3 regions of the Oceanobacter sp. 5_MG-2023 genome follow, and region 3 is predicted to be linked to each of the others. Evidence: predicted binding sites of a transcription regulator. Region 3 holds the regulator's gene; each other region holds the start of a gene.
What was found. The regulator sigma-54, encoded in region 3, starts transcription at its own class of promoters, with help from an activator protein. The targets are predictions, from matches to a motif close to TGGCACNNNNNTTGCTNT.

Region 1 (6,335 bases), on a different contig from region 3:
CGTAGATCAGCTTGTCACCTTTCAGCAGTTCGTCACGAGCGGCCATGATTTTGGCTTCATCTTCTTTGCTGATAATGTCGCTGCCACAGCAGGAGACGTCGGTACCGCCTTCTTCCATTGACAGCAGCGCGCCATGTTCGGCTGGCTGCCAGCCACCGGCCATGATTTTTTTCAGTTCAGGGGCAAGGAAACGATCCCAGACCCAAACCGAAGAACACACGGTCGCTTTCGGGGCAAACTCGCTCATATCACGGTGGTGACCGGTGCCATAGACGCCACGTTCTTGTGCGACGATCTGTGGGGTCGGGCTGTCCACGTGCTGGCCAATTACATCAGCACCCTGGTCAATCAGCGCTGTTGCCGCTGCGCGTTCCTTGACCGGGTCGTTCCAGGCTCCGGTGTAGATAACGGTGACGGTGGCGTCCGGGTTGATTTGCTGGGCACCCATGGCGAAGGCGTTAACGGTCCAGTTAACCTGGCCAAACGGGTTGGCGGCAACAAATCCGAGCTTGCCGGTCGGTGAAGCGGCACCGGCTGCCATGCCACACAGGTACTGGCTTTCGTAGGTACGGCCGTAGAAGGATTCAAGGTTGTCTGAATTGGTGGTACCGGAACCGTTCAGGAATGCGACATCCGGGTACTTGTCGGCCAGTTCCTTGAAGGTATCGGAGTAACCAAAGGCGGTACCGATAATGATGTTGGAGCCACGCTGGATCAGACGCTCAACGGTGGGTTTGATCGCGGAGGCTGTTTCCGGGACGCTTTCCACGTACTGGATTTTCTGGTCGATATCGTCTTCCAGACGCTGGCGTGCTTCGTCGAAGGCCTGAGTCCAGCCGCCATCGTTACGCGGGCTGATATACAGCATGGCGATTTTCGCCGGGCCTTTCAGGGTAAAACCAGCATCTTCCGCTGACACGGAGGTCGTCATGGCGCATGCGGCCAGGGCACATAATGTGCCCGTGAGCAGTTTCTTCATTGTCACAATCCTTCTTGCGGTGAGTCGTTGGAGGTCGTGCGGTAGGTAGAGCCCTGCTTAAAGCATGTGGTTGATACGGAAGACATTGCCTTCCGGGTCAAGCAAAACGGCCTGATACCAGTTGTAGTACGTGGTATAGGGAGCCTTGATCATGGTCGCGCCTGCAGCACAGGCGATCGGTACCATACGGTCGACCTCTTCGGGACTGTCGACGTCGATGTTCAGTAAAAACTTGCAGCCGGAGGTGTCTGCGTACTCGCTCAGGTGCAGCAATTCGTAGGCATCCAGCGCATTGAAGCCGATGCAGCAGCTGCCGGCATCGATGCCGCGAAATATCGGCGAGCGGATGGCTTCCACTTCCGGGAAGTCGAAGACGCGCTGATAAAAGCCACTCAGGGCGACGATGTCTTTGGCGAATACGTTGACGTAAGAAAGTGTGCTCATATCAGGCTACCTTGTTGCCGCCAAAGGTGGTTTGGCGGACGAATTTGGATTGCAGATGGTCGCCGGAGCTAACCGGGGCGTAGCGAGGTTCTTCGCCTTCTGGCACACAGCTGGGCAAGCACTCCACCATGACGTCGTAGTTCGGCTGGTGGAAGAACACCAGTGACTGGCGTTGCTGGTCGCCGTCGACGTCTTCCGGAGGATTCACCACCCGGTGCAGGGTTGAGATCCATTGGTCGTTGGTCCACTGCATCATCAGGTCGCCAATATTGACGACAAAACCGTCTTCCACATAAGGCACATCGACCCATTCGCCTTCGCGGTTGCAAACTTGCAGACCACCCTGGGCGCTGTCGGGTTTGACGATGGTGAGGCTGCCATAATCGGAGTGAGCACCGGCCCGTAACTGACCTTCTTCGATGCCTTCTTTCAAGTGCGGATAACGCAGGCTGCGGAACATACTGATGTGCTTGTCGATCTTGTCGTCGAAAAAGGTCTCTGGCATTTCCAGTGACAGGGCAAAAATACGCATCACGCTGCGGGCCAGGTCGCCCATGGCAGCAAAATATTCCGCGTACGCTTCCTCAAATCCAGGCAGCGTTGTCGGCCAGACATTGGGGGCAAAATGCGGCCCGGCCATGGCTTCGGAGTAATAAGGTTCATCCGGCACATTCAATGGCCCGATGGAGAAGGATTCTTTCAGGTCGCCCGGAGCGGCTTCTTCCATGGAGTACGACAGGCTCTCTTCTGCTACCGCGCTGTAGCCGCGCACCATGTCGGGACGGGGACGGTTGGCTTTGCGTTTTTCTTCCATGGGCAGGTCGAAGAAGCGGCTGGTCAGTTTGCTGACCCGCTCGATCAGCTCTGCAGGGATCTGGTGTTGGGTAATGACCAGGAAACCAATATCCCGGCAAGCCTGATTCACGGCCTTGGCCACGCTGGCCTTGCCTTCGGCCGTGCCATCAAAATAAGGGCCAAGATCGATGATAGGAACATATTGAAGCGTCATACGATTGCATCCTCCGACTGAAATTCAGGTACTGATTTGATCAGTTACCTGATCTGAAGAATCCGCAGGCGATACCAATCGCCCACCGTTTCCGAACAAAGAAACAAAAGCAGCAACTATGCCAACAAGAAATTTATGTTAGATAACAATGATTTATGTCTTTTTTGATACTTAGTTTTTATCAAATGGTCTGAATTAGAGCACTCGGTTTGTGCGGGAGGCCCGAAAACAGGGCGAGATAATCGTGACTTTGGCAGGAGTTCAGAAGATCGGGATAAATAACCCTTTAAAAATAAAGGTTAATGGGTAAAAAACAGCCAATGGGAATAATAGAAAGGCATTGTGACACCGGTATTATGGGCATGGATGCCTTGGAATTGGCAGCACAAACGGCCATGAAAATAACCAGCAAGACACAGTTGCCACTTTGATCCATATCATTGATTTATAAAAAGTTATCCATTAGGCAATAAGGAAAAACAGCCAAGGCAGAAGCGCAGTGACGGCATGCTGTCTGACCCATATGGGTTTTGGGTCAGACTCTGCACCGTGATTGGACAGGGCAAGGATAAAAGGAGACAGCGGGATCTTGGCTGGTCTCAGGGGCGTGGACAGATCCCTTGCAGCACCAGCATTTTGAGATTGGCGAGGGTTTCCGCAAAAAAGTCGGGATCATCCAGGGTGTGACCCGCCACGGCTTCTACCTGTACGCGGAAGTCGGCGTAATGCTGTGTGGTTGCCCACAGGGAAAAAATCAGATGATGCGGTTCTATCGGGGCCAGTTTGCCCGCTTCTATCCAGGCATTAATCACCGCGACCCGGGATTCGACGGTGTCCCGCAGGGAAGAGCTCAGCTCATTCAGCAATAGAGGGGCACCTTGAATCATTTCCAGACAAAACAGGCGGGACTCTGCCGGATGATCCCGTGACAGCTCCAGCTTGACCTGAAGATAGGCGCCAATGGCTTCCACCGGGTCCTGTTCGATGTGGAACTCCTGCAAGGGCCGCAACCAGATATCCATCAACTGACGCAATACATTCAGGTACAGATCTTCTTTGGAGGCGAAGTAATACAGTAGGTTGGTTTTGGATACATCGGCCTGGCTGGCCACTTTATCGAGGCTGGTACCGTGCAGGCCATAGCGTGAAAACACATCCAGAGCAGCGTCCATAATAGCGGCTCGTTTGGTTTCCATCAGGCGTTTGCGCCTGCTCAAGGTTGCTTCACTCGGGACCCGGCTACGGGCTTTCGGCTTCTTTGCGGGCGTTGCCGTCCGCTGTATCTGCTTGTTCACTCTGCTTACCGTTTGTTCCTTGGTTGCCGCATTCTACCCCATTGTGCTGCCTGCAGCTCAAGCGCTTGATTTGTGCCCCAATTCGGACCGGAGCGCACAAACCAAGTGCTCTAAATCAGACTATTTGGTCTGAACTAAAACACAAAAAATAACTAAGTAATTGATATATATCAACAATATCAAAATGGCACACTTGATGCTTTGGTCTTATTACAGCCAAGCCGCAAAGCAACATAACAGGCGCCAAGGCAAATCTATTACCAAACCCTGAGGGCAGAGCAATGAATGTAGGCATCTTCATACCTATCGGCAACAACGGTTGGCTGATCTCCAAGAACGCTCCGCAGTACATGCCAACGTTTGACCTGAACAAGACCATCGTCCAGCGCGCCGAGCATTATGGCTTTGAATTTGCTCTGTCGATGATCAAGTTGCGCGGCTTCGGTGGCGAGACCGAATTCTGGGAACACAACATGGAATCGTTCACGCTGATGGCCGGTCTGGCTGCCGTGACCGACAAGATCCAGCTGTTTGCTACCGCCGCAACCCTGACCATTCCGCCAGCCATTGTGGCACGTATGGCCTCAACGATTGATTCCATTTCCCACGGCCGCTTTGGCGTTAACCTGGTTACTGGCTGGCAGAAGCCGGAGTACTCGCAAATGGGGTTGTGGCCTGGTGATGAGTTCTTCGCCAATCGTTACGACTACCTCAGTGAATACGCCACGGTATTGCGCGACCTGTGGACAACCGGCACGTGCGATATGAAAGGCGAGTACTTCCAGATGGACGACTGCCGCGTCAGCCCCAAACCCCAGGCCGACATGAAAATTATCTGCGCTGGCCAGAGTGAAGCGGGAATGGCCTTTACCGCCAAATACGCCGACTACAACTTCTGTTTTGGTAAAGGGGTCAACACGCCAAAAGCCTTTGCTCCAACGGTTGAGCGACTGGAAAAAGCCACCGCCGACAGTGGCCGGGATGTGACCTCCGTGGCGCTGTTTATGGTGATTGCTGCGGATACCGACGACGAAGCCCGCGCCCGTTGGGAATCCTATAAAGACGGTGTCGACGAAGAAGCCGTTGCCTGGCTTGGTCAGCAAGGGGCCGCCGATACCAAATCCAAAGGCGATACCAATATTCGCCAGATGGCCGACCCGACGTCTGCGGTCAATATCAACATGGGCACGCTGGTGGGTTCGTTTGCAACCGTCGCCGGCATGCTCGATGAAATTGCTGAAATCCCCGCCACCAGTGGTGTGATGCTGACGTTTGATGATTTTGTTCAGGGCATCGAAGATTTTGGCCAGAAGATTCAGCCATTAATGAAAAGCCGCAAACACGTTGTGGATATGTTGGAGAATGCGTCATGAGCAGTATTGATAATCCGGTTGTGGGTTATGCCCCCGACCAGCAAGGTGATGTCAGCATGGTGCTGCCCGCCAGCCCGGAATCGTTGGCAATCAACGTCAAAGAAACGGCGCTGATTGTGGTCGATATGCAGAACGCCTATTCCACCAAGGGCGGTTATCTCGACCTGGCCGGTTTTGATGTGTCGACCACCGGGCCGGTGATTGAATCCATCACCAAAGCCATCAAGGCCGCCCGTGCGGCGGGTGTGCAAGTGGTGTTCTTCCAGAACGGCTGGGATGCGGAATACACCGAAGCCGGCGGCCCTGGCTCGCCTAACTGGCACAAGTCCAACGCTCTGAAAGCGATCCGCAAGAACCCGGAACTGATGGGCACGTTGCTGGCCAAGGGCACCTGGGATTACGATCTGGTGGATGAACTCAAGCCTCTGCCCGGCGATCTGGTGATACCCAAACCACGTTACAGCGGCTTCTTTAATACCGCTCTCGACAGCATGTTGCGCAGCCGCGGCATCCGTAATCTGGTGTTTACCGGGATCGCCACCAATGTCTGTGTGGAATCAACCCTGCGCGACGGCTTTTTCCTCGAATACTTTGGCGTTGTACTGGCCGATGCCACCCATCAGGCCGGGCCGGACTACGTCCAGCAAGCCGCCCTGTACAACATTGAAACCTTTTTTGGCTGGGTCAGCACTGTCGATGACTTCTGCACCACTCTGGCCGCCTCTACCCCAACCCAAGGAGCAACCGCATGAGCAAGCAAACAGTCCTTCCTGCCGGTACCGGCAAACCGTTAGCACCGTACGTTCCTGGCTCCATGGCCGATGGCGTGTTGTACGTATCCGGCACCTTGCCGTTTGATAAAGACAACAACGTCGTACACGTGGGGGATGCCACTGCGCAAACCCGTCACGTGCTGGAAACCATCAAGGGTGTGGTGGAAGAAGCGGGGGGCACCATGGATGACGTCACCTTCAATATGATCATGATCCGTGACTGGAGTGACTATCCGGCGGTTAACGAAGTCTACGCATCGTACTTTCCGGGTGAAAAACCGGCGCGTTACTGCATCCAGTGTGGTCTGGTAAAACCGGATGCCCTGATCGAAATCGCCAGCATCGCGCATGTTGGCTAACCGATGAGCAATGTCATGCATATTGAAATTCATGGCCGGCAAGACGCCGATGCCCCGACGCTGGTTTTCAGCTCGGGGCTAGGTGGCGCTGCCCATTTTTGGG
Region 2 (6,335 bases), on a different contig from region 3:
CACCGCCGCTCCCTCCAGAAAGTACTCCGGCCCAGCAGCGCTAGGCCAGTCGAGATGCAGCAGCCTGGACGAAGAAACATGGCAAGAGCTACTTCGGCTATAAAAATCACACCAGCGTCGATAAACAGCACAAACTCATTCGCAGCTACGAAGCGACTGCGGCTAAGATACATGGCGGGCATCAACTCGAAGTCCTGATCAATGGCGACAATAGCAGCGCAGATGTCTGGGCAGATAGCGCTTATCGAAGCGCAGAAAATGAAAGCATGTTGGAAGACCGTGGCTATCGCTCCCACATCCATCGCAAGAAACCGCGAGGTAAAGACAGACATGCCTGAACGTAGCAAGCTGACGAATCAAAAACGCTCTCAGGTTTGGGCTCGTGTCGAACATGTTTATGCGGACATGAAATGCGACGGCAAAAAGTACCTGGTGCGCTGCATCGGCCAGGCCAGAGCGGAACTGAGAATCGGTTTGATGAACATGGTGTACAACGCTCGTCGCTGGAGCTTTTTATCTTGTGTGGGATAGGTGCGTCTGAATGATGCGATTTGGACTGAAAGTAGTCCAAATCTTTACTGAATTGGCCGGAAATAGGCCGGATCAAGCCGCATTGGGATATTTCGAAGTCATTGATGTGAATAATTTGCTGCAACGGTGGCTTTACACGACTAAATAGATCTCCCCAACAGGCTATCAATGCTGCGATTAATATTTTAAATACCGCGCTTAATACAGTAATTAAAGCTCTCCAGGTAGCCATATAGAAGTTATATAAATGGGTGTGGGAAATATAAGCTTTTTAGAGATATTGAAAAAGGCTTCGAAACCTCTATTAGGCATTATTATATTTAGTAATTTTGGCAATGAAAGTTGTTAGGTTGATCCTCTGGAGACAGGTATAAATCTTGAGTGTTTTCTATTTTTATCATAGGAATAGTGAATTTTTCGTATGCATTTATTTACCTGTTTCCTACTGCTTTTCACCTTGGAATGCCCTGATTTATTATCCTGATGTATTGCCCTGCTGTATTGCCGCTTATCAGGTTGAAAATAATAATGGCAAAACCCTGATTAAAATCAGCGTTAATCGACGTTACTTTACATAGTCTTTGATATTTCTGCGGATCGGTTTTATATCATACAGTCGGTTTTCTGAATTTACAGGACATGGCAGAGCTAATTATGGAAATATCGCAACATTACATCATCACCAGTGCGGTACTGCTGAGTCTGGCGGGATCATTGGCTGGCTGTGCCACCAAACACGAGGGTACCAGCGGGCGCTCGGAGGCTGCCGCCAATTCCCAGAGTCGGGCTTTTGCCATTGTCGATACCGCCCAAGGCACCTGTTACAACAACAGTGTCGAGATCGAATGCCCAGCGCCCGGGGCGGCTTTTTATGGTCAGGATGCCCAATACACCGGCAATGTGCCCAGCTATCAGGACAATGGCAACAGCACCGTCACCGATCAGGTAACAGGGCTGGTGTGGACGCAGTCATTATCTGCAGCATCCATGGTCTGGTCCGATGCCGCCGGTTATTGCGCGGCGCTGGAGCTTGGCGGTATCGACGACTGGCGTTTGCCGAATATCAAGGAACTCTGGTCTATCCGGGACTTTTCTGCCGGTTGGCCCTGGCTGGATACCGACTACTTTTATCTGGTCGGGAATGGCAAGGAAGGTGCGCAACAGCACTCCTGGTCGAGCAATTATTATCAGGTCGATACCGAGCTGGCCCAGCGTGACGTTGCCTTTGTTGTGAATGACTGGACCGGCCATATCAAGGCGCTGAATGGTCGGCGGTTTGTACGTTGTGTGAGTGGCAGTCCATACGGCATTAACGATTTTCAGGATAACGGCGATAACACCATCAGCGATCACGCCACTGGTTTGATGTGGAGTAAAAACGACAGCGGCAAAAGCCTGAACTGGCAAGAAGCATTGGCCTACGCCGAAAACGCCACCGACGCTGGTTACGATGACTGGCGCTTGCCGAATATCAAAGAGCTGCAAAGTCTGGTGGATTATTCCGGGGTTTTCCCGGCCATAGATCGCAGCGTATTTAATATCTCTACCATTACCAATGAAGCGGACAACGTCGATTATCCCTTCTTCTGGAGCAGCACCACCAACCCTTATATCGACCCCCACGATGCCCACGGTTACTGGTTTGCCTGGTATGTTGCCTTTGGTTACGCGGTGGATCATGAGGGCCATGATATGCACGGTGCCGGTGCTGTCCGCTTTGATACCAAGGCCGAAGGGGGAGCCGATGGCCCGGATGGTGAACGGTATTACAACTATGTGCGTCTGGTGCGGGGTGGCGACGTGAGCAACACGCCGGCAGGTGATCCTGCCACGGTCAAAGCCAATCGGGTGGTCTCATTTGCCGATGGCGACACTGGCGGCATCGGTCATCGCCCAGAAGGCGGCGGCCCCGGTGGCCCTGGCCAGCGACCGGATGTTGCAGCAGCGGCGGCGACGCTGAATATCAGCGAAACCGCGTTGATCAAGGCATTGGGGAAACCGAATCAGGGGCCACCGGATTTTGCGGCGGCGGCAATTGCGCTGGGGGTTACAACCGATGAATTGATCAACGCTTTGGGAGTGCCGGGTCGGCCGCCACAGCGGTGATGGCAGTCAGCTAACGACTGATAGTCAAGCCCGGCAGCACGGTTTAACAGCAGTGAGTGGCCTGCATGGGTATACTGAAGCCAAGGTTCAAACCGGCAGTATTCAATAGTTATCCAACCGCTGAATACCCGGTTTGACCGGCACAGAATGCAGACGACAACAGGAGCATCACCCATGTGGGATCAACGTTATAACGAAGAAGGTTTTGCCTACGGCACGGTAGCCAATGATTTTTTGCAAGCCCAGTACGGCCAAATACCGGCGGGCGGCAAGGTCTTGTGCCTGGCAGAAGGCGAAGGACGGAATGCCGTTTTTTTGGCCAAACAGGGTTATGTTGTTACCGCGGTCGACCAGTCGTCGGTTGGCCTCAACAAGGCACAGCAACTGGCCGCGGATAACGGCGTGGTTATCTCGACGGTCGTCGCCAATCTGGCGGATTACGACCTCGGCACCGAGGCGTGGGATGGCATTGTCTCGATTGCAGCCCATGTGCCATCGGCATTACGTAAACAGCTGCACGGCAATGTGCAACCGGCCCTGAAACCCGGGGGCGTGTTTATTCTGGAAGCCTATACCGAACGGCATCTGGAGATGGAAGGCGCAGGCGGGCCACCACCGTCACAAAAAGATATGTTTATGTCGCTGGAGGCGCTGGAAGCGGAACTTCAGGGGCTGGATTTTGCGGTCGCGGCAGAAGTGGAACGCCATATGGTTGAAGGCAAATACCACCGGGGCGACAGCGCCGTGGTGCAGATCGTCGCCTGCAAAACCGCCAAGGATTAAACAAGGGCTGGCCGGGTACTCCAGTAAATCAGTAACCGGCAGTTCAGAAACAGGAAACGCCGTCACCTCGGAGCAAGCCCGGCGTGACGGCGTTTTTACGCCAGTCAGGTGGTCGCAGGGCAGTAGAGCAGAGGGCAACCCGGACACAAACCTGGTCCTTCCTTTGATTATCTCAGAGGGCAAGGTAAAGCGTGGGACGACATAATTGCGAGTGCAACTAGAACTGGTGGTAAAGATCTGGGGCTGAAGCAAAAGCCAAGGCAATCGAGTCTTTCAAAGAGATGATTTGATTGGTCCAGATGGTGAGTCCATTAATCTACATCATCTAATTCAAAGGCAGGGCGTGCTATCGCTGAAGTGACTGGAGCCATGCATTTTGATTATTATTCAACTCTCCCTATAAATCCGAATCCGATACCATCAGGTCTTGGCAGAACAGAGTTTGACGATTGGAAAATAGCATATTGAATGAGCGGGGCTAACGATTTTTATGGCTATTTTCAGGTGGGATTATGAATAATTCGGCTATTAATGAATCGATTTCTATTCTTCATAATAATGATGTTATGGATATTTTATATTTCTTCGGTGATTGGAAAAATATGATATTAAAATCCCCTCGGATTATCGCCTTTTTTTGGAAGGTTTGGCGCAGGTAATGCCGGAAGTTCGGAAATATATGGTTTGACGAACTCCGATTTTTAAACAGTAGGCATTCCTAATATGGTGTGGTGTACATTGCAAGATAGGAATATAGGTTTGGCGAGTAATTTAATACGTATTGGAGATGGAGAGTTGGGTAGTCCCTATATCATGTTGTCCGATGAATTTTTTACGTTAGACCCCAACATTGGGTGACCAGGAAAAGAACACTGCTGTTTTTATACGCAACGGGCCAAGTGTGGGTGTCCTGGCATGCTGATTGTCCAGAATTGGCATTTTAATTGGCTGCTACGATTGAGACAGATCAATTGTGGCGGTTAATTTTTGACGTCGATTTGCAGCCCGTGTGCTGTCCCGGTGCACGCTTCTGTGGTGATGCCGGGTACGGTTGGTACCGGTTGCACCAGTCTGATTTCCGCTTTTCCAAATCTGTCACTGATTTTCTTATCAATAGTCGATGGTGCACCTTATAAGCACATTAGCGGCGTATTTAATGATGACTAAAACCACTTTTATGGAATACAAGTACCACCGTCCACTTTGGCATGTAACAGATGCACTCTGTCGGTGCGCGGGCAAGATGGCATATGGATTGCCCATTAATCCGGTGATCTGTCACACAGTACTTTGTGAGCTTGGTCATGGCTGTGTCTGGGGAGATAGCCATGGCTGTCACAAGGTTGCTTTTTATCGTTATATAACAACGAGGATAAGATATGCGCAGATTGGCCGTAGTATTCACCGGTTGCCTGATCGGGTTGCCAGCCCAAGCGGAGGAATCAGTCGTTTCTACTCTGGCAGCCGATACCATTTGGGTCGTGACTGCCGCTGCATTGGTATTTTTTATGCAAGCAGGCTTCGCCTTACTCGAAGCCGGCATGTCGCGGGCAAAAAACTCCGTCAATGTGATGATGAAAAACTACATGGATGTGTGTCTGGGAACCCTGATGTTCTGGCTGGTCGGGTATGGTCTGATGTTTGGCAATAACGTCACCGGATATTTTGGCTCCAGCCATTTCATGATGTCGGATGTGGAACCCTGGGATTACACCGTTTTGCTGTTCCAGACCATGTTTGCCGCAACCGCCGTCACGATTTGTAGTGGCTCGATGGCTGAACGTACCCGCTACGATGCTTATCTGGTGGCGTCGGCTGTGATTGCGGCCTTTATTTACCCCGTGTTTGGCAGCTGGGTCTGGGGTGGCCTGTACGGTGGCGCTGGCTGGTTGGCCAATATGGGCTTTATTGATTTTGCCGGTTCGACCGTCGTGCATTCAGTTGGTGCCTGGTGCGCTCTGGCGGGCATTATTGTGTTAGGACCCCGTACCGGTCGTTTCTCCCGCGAGACTGGCGAAGTCCGCAATATTCCGGGGCATAACCTGTCGCTGGTAGCTCTGGGCGGTTTTATTCTCTGGCTCGGCTGGTTTGGCTTTAATGGCGGCAGCACTCTGGCTGCGACGGCGGATATCGGTTTGATCGCGCTGAATACCCAGCTTGCCGCCGGTGCCGGTGCGCTCGGTGCCTTGCTGTTCAGCCGCGTATTCCGGGTTCCCATTTTGCTGACGGCAACCGTCAATGGCAGTATTGCCGGGTTGGTGGGCATTACCGCTGGATGTGCCAGCATGGAACCTCAGTGGGCCATTCTGACAGGGTTGATTGCGGGTATGATCGCCGTCGCCGGATCATTGATAATGGAACGGATGAAACTGGATGACGTTGTGGGTGCGGTACCTGTGCATGGTTTTGCTGGCGTCTGGGGGACGTTGGCCGCCGGTATGTTTGTGACCGGGGATCTGTTTAACACTCATCAGGTGATGGTGCAGTTGATTGGCATTGTGGCTGCGTTCGTATGGGCTTTCCCGCTGTCACTGCTGACGTTTGGACTGATCCGGATGACGATGGGATTACGGGTTACCACCGCTGAAGAGCAGCAGGGCCTTGATGTGTCTGAACACTATGAGGTGGCCTATCCCGAGTTCCACAAAGACATGACGTACTTTCGTCAGTAAGTATGGAGCGTACGGATGAATATCGATACCAAACGGCGTGTGGTGTATACCGTACTGAGTGAAGTACTGGATGGCGACGAACTCTGGGATGTGATGTGGCGCTGGGAAGAGGGCTACGCCCAGAAATCCCAGTATGAGTTGAACGGCTTCTTTAACGACTGTCGGGATTTGCATGCCATCGCCTCCAATCGATCACAGCTTTACCGTGATCTGATTGGCTTGCTGATGAAAGGAACATCTGGT
Region 3 (6,335 bases):
AGCTTGATGTCGTTGAACCATACCCAGGCCATAATCGCAATAATGATGGCCCACAACCCGCCGTTGAGGGCTGCGACCAATAATTCACGATGAAAAAGCCAGCGGAAGTTGGCACCACTGAGATGCCCGAGTGCCTGGCCGCGAATCACCAGTGTCAGTACCTGGCTGCCGGCAATACCGCCCATGCTGGCGACAATCGGCATCAGTACCGCCAAAGCAACAACGGCTTCAATGGCCTTGTCAAACAGACCGATAACCGCAGAAGCAATAAAGGCGGTAATCAGATTGATGCCCAGCCAGACCGCGCGCCGGCGGGCGGTTTTGAGCACCGGGGCGAAGGTGTCTTCATCATCATCGAGACCGGCCATGCTCATTAATGAGTGGTCGGCGGTTTCCCGGATCACATCCACCACGTCATCAATGGTGATACGGCCAAGCAGCATGCCATTGGCATCCACCACCGGGGCCGATACCAGATCATGGCGTTCAAACAGCTTGGCGACTTCCGTTTCATGCTGGGTTGCCTGGATCACCATGATCCTGCCGGTAGACATTACTTCGCGCACGGTTTGTTGGGGGTCACTCACCAACAGTTTGCGGATAGGCAAGGCACCGATAAATTCGTTTTGCCGGTTCACCACCAGAAGGTTGTCGGTCATGTCTGGCAGTGACTGGTGACGACGCAGATAGCGCAGCACAACATCCAGAGTAATATCCGGACGAATCGTGATGGTGTCGGTGTTCATCAGACCACCGGCGCTGTCTTCCGGGTAGCCCAGAATGGCTTCAACCCGGGCGCGATCCTGGTGGTCCATCGAGCTCAGAATTTCCTGGGTCACTTGCTCAGGAAGTTGCTGGAGCATATCGGCAATGTCATCGGAATCGAGGTCAGCGGTGGCATCGACCACCTGCTCTGCGCTCATGTCGCTGAGGAACTGACTCTGGATATCGATCGACAGGTATTGCAGTACCTCACCTTCGATGCCTTTGTCGACCAGCTCCCAGATGACTTTCCGGGCTTTGGGCGGGGAGGATTCGATCAGGTGGGCGACATCAACAGGGGCCAGGCCGGAGTTGATGATCCGGCGTACACGTGCCATGGCACCGGACTCGAGCGCTTCGTTCAGGCTGTTGAGTTTGGATCTGGCCTTTTCGCTGAGTTCTGCCATGGAAGCCCCGGTACGGAGTGAATGATTGATTCTAGCCTGAATCACCGAGTGTGGCTATCCGGGGAATACTGAAACTACTCGCATTGATATCGCTAGTGATTTGATTTTATAGGAAACTTTGATTGTTGGAGGAAGTGTTCTGGGGAATATGGCGGTCGTTGACCGCCGTTGTTGGAGGCAAGAACAGGTCAGCTATCGAACGGCTGTCAGGTGTTTTTATTCACCCTCATCAAAGCGACGATTGATCAGGTCGCAGAGTGCGTCCAGTGCTGCCTGGGCATCCTGGCCCTCTGCTTCGATATAAAGATCGGTACCCTTGCTGGCGGCGAGCATCATCACGGCCATGATACTTTTGGCATCGACCATGCGGTTTGGATAACCCACCTTGATGGTTGCGCCGTAGCTGGCCGCGGTTGATACCAGTTTGGCGGCTGCCCGTGCGTGTAAACCCAGCTTGTTGATGATGGTGATTTGCGTGTTAACCATCCAGGCTCCCGAAACGATTGGATTGTGGGTAATAAGCATCAGTGGCTGTGATGGGCAGCAGACCTGAGCTCGCGGTGACGTACCTGTACATTGCCAAATTCTTGTTTGAAGGCTGCGGTCAGGCGTTCTGATAAATACACTGAGCGATGTTGACCGCCAGTGCAGCCAATGGCAATGGTCAGGTAGCTGCGGTTATTTTCGGCAAAACGGGGTAACCAGCGCAACAGGTAAGTACGGATGTCATCAAACAGTTCGGTGACTTCCGGCTGGCTGGATAAAAAATCGATAATCGCCTGATCCTGTCCGGTCAGAGGACGTAATTCATGTTGCCAGTAGGGGTTGGGCAGGTTGCGGACATCAAATACAAAATCGGCATCCAGAGGAATCCCCTGCTTGAAGCCAAAGGACTGGAACAGAATGGCCATATCCGGGGTGACTTTCTCGGCTACTCGCATTTTGATCAGGCTGCGCAGCTCATGGACTGACATGCGGGTGGTATCCAGCGTCAAGTCAGCCAGGTTGGCAACAGGTTCGAGCAATTCGGTTTCGCGCTCGATGGCTTCTGCCAATGAAATATTGTCATTGGTGAGGGGGTGTTTGCGACGGGTGGAGCTGAAGCGTTGTAGCAGGACTTCTTCGGTGGCATCCAGAAATACAATATCGACCTGGCGATACTGTCCGGGTAAGCAGGTCAGTACCTGGGTCAGCTGTTCCATGGCGTCGGGCAAATTACGCACATCGACACTGACAGCGACATTGGCGCGTTTTTCGGCGCTGTAGGGTAAATCCGCCAGTGCGGGCAACAGATCAACCGGCAGGTTGTCGATGCAATAAAAACCGAGATCTTCGAGCACGGCCAAAGCGCTGGACTTGCCTGAGCCAGAGCGGCCACTGATCACAACCAGGCGCATGATGCGGTCTCCGTATTGGTCTGGTTAGTGGTTGGCCAACGCTCGTTGGTACAGTTCCTGATCGCTGCTGGCACTACGCAATTGCTGACGGTAATCATTCTGACTGAAATTTTGCGCCAGTGTGGCGAGAATTTGCAGATGATCGTCCGTTGCTTCTTCAGGGACTAATAAAGCAAATACGAGGTCAACCGGTTGATGGTCAATGGCATCAAAATCGATGGCCTCTTGCAAGTGAAGTAACACGCCGACGGCTTGTTCGCATTGCCGTAAACGACAATGGGGGATTGCGATGCCTTCACCTATGCCAGTACTGCCCAGACGTTCACGTCCAAGCAGGCGTTCAAACACTTCGTCCGAACTGCTGCCGTCAACTTTTTCGGCAATCAGTCCGGCAAGAAACTCCAGCAATTTTTTTTTGCTGGTAATGGCGACGTCGGTACGGGTGCATTCTGGCAGTAGAATATCGGCAATCGCAATGCTCATAGGTCAACCTTGCCCGTGCTGTCGGGCAATCAGTTTTTCTTTGTGTTTCAGGAGTTGACGGTCCAGTTTGTCGGCCAGCAAATCAATGGCGGCATACATATCGTCGTGAGTTGAGGTGGCGTGAAAGTCAGCACCACTGGCATGCAGGGTGGCTTCTGCCTGTTGTCGGCCTTTTTCCAGGGTCAGTGTGATCTGGCCAGAAGTAATCGGGTCGACATGACGCTCAAGACGAACCAGTTTTTCCTTGACGTATGCTTCCATGGCTTCGGTCACTTCAACATGGTGTCCACTGATATTGATGCTCATAAACGGCTCCTTATCGCTCGCTTGTATCGAACAGAGATCGACGCTATCGATCAGATCAATTGTTTCCGCTCATTGGAAGGCGGAATCATCATGGCTTCACGGTATTTGGCCACCGTGCGGCGTGCAACCTGAATGCCCTTGTCGCCCAGCACAATGGCAATTTTGTTATCACTCAGGGGTTTACGCGGATTTTCTTCGCTGATCAGTTTTTTGATCATGGCGCGAATGGCGGTGGATGAACATTCGCCACCGGCGTCAGTACTGACGTGGCTGGAGAAGAAATACTTCAGCTCGAAAATACCACGAGGTGTGTGCATGAATTTTTGCGTAGTGACCCGTGAAATGGTTGATTCATGCATACCAACGGCATCGGCAATATCATGCAATACCAGAGGTTTCATGGCTTCTTCGCCCTGTTCAAAGAAGTCGATTTGGTACTCGACAATTTTGGTGGCGACTTTCAGCAGGGTTTCGTTGCGGCTTTGCAGGCTTTTGATAAACCAGCGCGCTTCTTGCAAATGGTCTTTGAGGAAGGCGTTGTCGGCACTGCTGTCGGAACGTCGCACCAGTGAGGCGTAGTCGGAGTTGACGCGCAGCTTGGGGGCGATATCCGGGTTAAGCTCAACACGCCATTCATCACGGATATTACGAACAATCACGTCCGGTACCACGTATTCCGACTGCTCGGAGCTGATATCAGCGCCCGGCTTGGGGTTGAGTTCTTTAACCAGACGCAGGACGGCTTTGAGGTCTTCTTCCTTGAGCCGGGTTTTGCGCATCAGGGTGGGGTAATCTTTACTGCCCAGCAGGGCGATGTAGTCGCCGATCACCAATTTGGCTTCTGCCAGCCAGGGTGTTTCGGCAGGTAGCTGGTTGAGCTGCAGAATCAGGCATTCACGCAGGTCGCGGGCAAAAACACCGGCGGGGTCAAACTGTTGCAAGCGTTTGAGGACGGCCTGGATTTCATCTTCTTCAACACCCAGTTCCGGGTCAATTGAACCGAGTATGTCGTCGATGGTGGTGTGCAGATAGCCATCGTCATCAACCCCGTCGATCAGCATGGTGGCGATCTCGCGATCGGTGTCACTCATGGGAGTCAGGTTCAGCTGCCATTCAAGATGATCTTGCAGGTCGTCTGTGGTGGCATGACGGGAGTCATAATCAAAGTCGTCATCGCCAACCGGGCCAGAGCCTGAGGAAACCCCGGCCGTGGTCTGGAACGTATCATCCCAGTTGCTATCGACTGGCAGATCATCTGGCATCTTGTCATCAGACCATTGCTCACCCAGTTCCTGGGTGTCGGCATCGGTCGTGGCCGCTGTTGCGGTGACTTCCCTTTCCTGATCTGCATTGGTTTGCTGTGCATCCGGAAAGTCGTCGTGCTCGGACTCTTCGAATTCCAGCATGGGGTTGGAGTCCAGGGCTTCCTGGATTTCCTGTTGCAGATCGAGGGTAGACAATTGCAGCAGTCGAATTGCCTGTTGCAGCTGAGGGGTCATGGTCAGCTGCTGACCCATTTTTAACTGAAGCGATGCTTTCATACAGCGTTATTATTCATCGGTTGTCGGCATGGTCTGTGCATTATACGCCAGCCTGTGAGACAGGGAATGCTTTTCATGGTGGCGAATGAAACAGCGCTGGGCATCATAGCCCTGCAAGCCGATAAGATTCAAAGATGGAAGTCATGACCAAGGTAGATAGCCCGAACCTGTTCGTTGGCGAGTACATCATCAGCGCTGCCTTCGGCAATTATGTGTCCACCGCCTACGATATAGGCTTTTTCACAAATTGCGAGAGTTTCGCGGACGTTGTGGTCAGTAATCAGTACGCCGATGCCACGTGCCTTGAGTTGACGAATGATATCCATAATGTCAGCGACCGAGATCGGATCAACACCGGCAAAGGGTTCATCCAGCAAAATAAAGGAGGGTTCGGCGGCCAGGGCGCGGGCTATTTCGACCCGTCGTCGTTCGCCACCAGACAGGGCCATGCCGAGGCTGGTACGAATGTGCTGAATGTGAAATTCATCCAGTAGCTGTTCCAGCTGTTGCTGACGTTGGGGTTTGTTCAGGTCTGACCGGGTTTCCATGATGGCCATGATATTGTCTTCGACGCTGAGTTTGCGGAAGATCGACGCTTCTTGTGGCAAGTAGCCAATGCCTTTCTGGGCGCGGCCGTGCATGGGCAGATGGCTGATATCGTCGTCATCGATACTGACACGCCCCTTGTCGGCTTGTACCAAGTTGACAATCATATAGAAACAAGTGGTTTTACCTGCGCCGTTAGGGCCCAGCAAGCCGACAATCTGTCCGCTGCTGACCGCCAGGGAAACGTCCTTGACGACTTCGCGGCCGTTATAGCTTTTGGCCAGATGTTCAGCCTTGAGCGTTTTCATGGTTGTACGTCCGTGTTGGGCTGGGGTTGGATAATCACTTGAATACGCTGGTTGTCGTCAGCGCCGCCAGTGCCACTGCCGGATGTTTCTGAGCCACTGGCTGAGACGGTTTCCTGTTCAATGTCATAGCGGATCAATTCGCCACTGAAGAGGTTGTTTTCCTGACGCAAGGCGGCGTCTCCCTTGAAGGCAATTTCCTTGCGGTCGGCGTAAAAATCAATACGTTTGGCCGTCGCTCTGGTGATCGGTTTGTTGCTGCTGACCTGTTGCTGGTAGCGAGCCGGTTGACCTTCGGCAATCGCTTGTTTGAGCGCCTTGCCATCCAGTATCAGTGTCAGACGATCGGACTCGATGGTCAGTGTGCCTTGCTTCAGTACGACATCGCCTTCGTAGACGACCATACCGGTCTTGCGATCGAGTTCGGCGCGGTCGGATTCGATGATCATTTCTTGTTGCCAGTCTTCAGGCAAAGCCTCGACCGTGGTCGCCAAGACACTGCCAAAAAACAGCAGGGCGGTCAGTTTATTGTACATACCGGGTACTCACGTGTGCTTGAAGGTCGAGATGTTGGCGCTTGATATCCAG

Region 1: the regulator sigma-54 is predicted to act here: its motif matches at 3,913-3,930, upstream of rutA (pyrimidine utilization protein A).
Region 2: the regulator sigma-54 is predicted to act here: its motif matches at 4,665-4,682, upstream of Q4551_RS12905 (ammonium transporter).

The regions. Positions count from the first base shown of each region.
Region 1 covers NZ_JAUORS010000029.1:22,548-28,882, reverse strand. The annotation lists gene Q4551_RS15100 (BMP family ABC transporter substrate-binding protein) at 1-979, opposite strand, end outside; gene Q4551_RS15095 (VOC family protein) at 1,037-1,423, opposite strand; gene Q4551_RS15090 (isopenicillin N synthase family oxygenase) at 1,425-2,432, opposite strand; gene rutR (HTH-type transcriptional regulator RutR) at 3,032-3,727, opposite strand; gene rutA (pyrimidine utilization protein A) at 4,009-5,100, shown strand; gene rutB (pyrimidine utilization protein B) at 5,097-5,852, shown strand; gene rutC (pyrimidine utilization protein C) at 5,849-6,232, shown strand; gene rutD (pyrimidine utilization protein D) at 6,248-6,335, shown strand, end outside.
Region 2 covers NZ_JAUORS010000019.1:65,326-71,660, forward strand. The annotation lists partial or broken gene Q4551_RS12885 (transposase) at 1-198, shown strand, start outside; partial or broken gene Q4551_RS16260 (IS5/IS1182 family transposase) at 117-338, shown strand; gene Q4551_RS12895 (DUF1566 domain-containing protein) at 1,186-2,637, shown strand; gene Q4551_RS12900 (bifunctional 2-polyprenyl-6-hydroxyphenol methylase/3-demethylubiquinol 3-O-methyltransferase UbiG) at 2,812-3,420, shown strand; gene Q4551_RS12905 (ammonium transporter) at 4,800-6,092, shown strand; gene Q4551_RS12910 (hypothetical protein) at 6,108-6,335, shown strand, end outside.
Region 3 covers NZ_JAUORS010000007.1:110,133-116,467, reverse strand. The annotation lists gene mgtE (magnesium transporter) at 1-1,169, opposite strand, end outside; gene Q4551_RS06790 (HPr family phosphocarrier protein) at 1,386-1,655, opposite strand; gene rapZ (RNase adapter RapZ) at 1,694-2,566, opposite strand; gene ptsN (PTS IIA-like nitrogen regulatory protein PtsN) at 2,591-3,049, opposite strand; gene raiA (ribosome-associated translation inhibitor RaiA) at 3,053-3,355, opposite strand; gene Q4551_RS06770 (RNA polymerase factor sigma-54) at 3,406-4,896, opposite strand; gene lptB (LPS export ABC transporter ATP-binding protein) at 5,025-5,750, opposite strand; gene lptA (lipopolysaccharide transport periplasmic protein LptA) at 5,747-6,283, opposite strand; gene lptC (LPS export ABC transporter periplasmic protein LptC) at 6,273-6,335, opposite strand, start outside.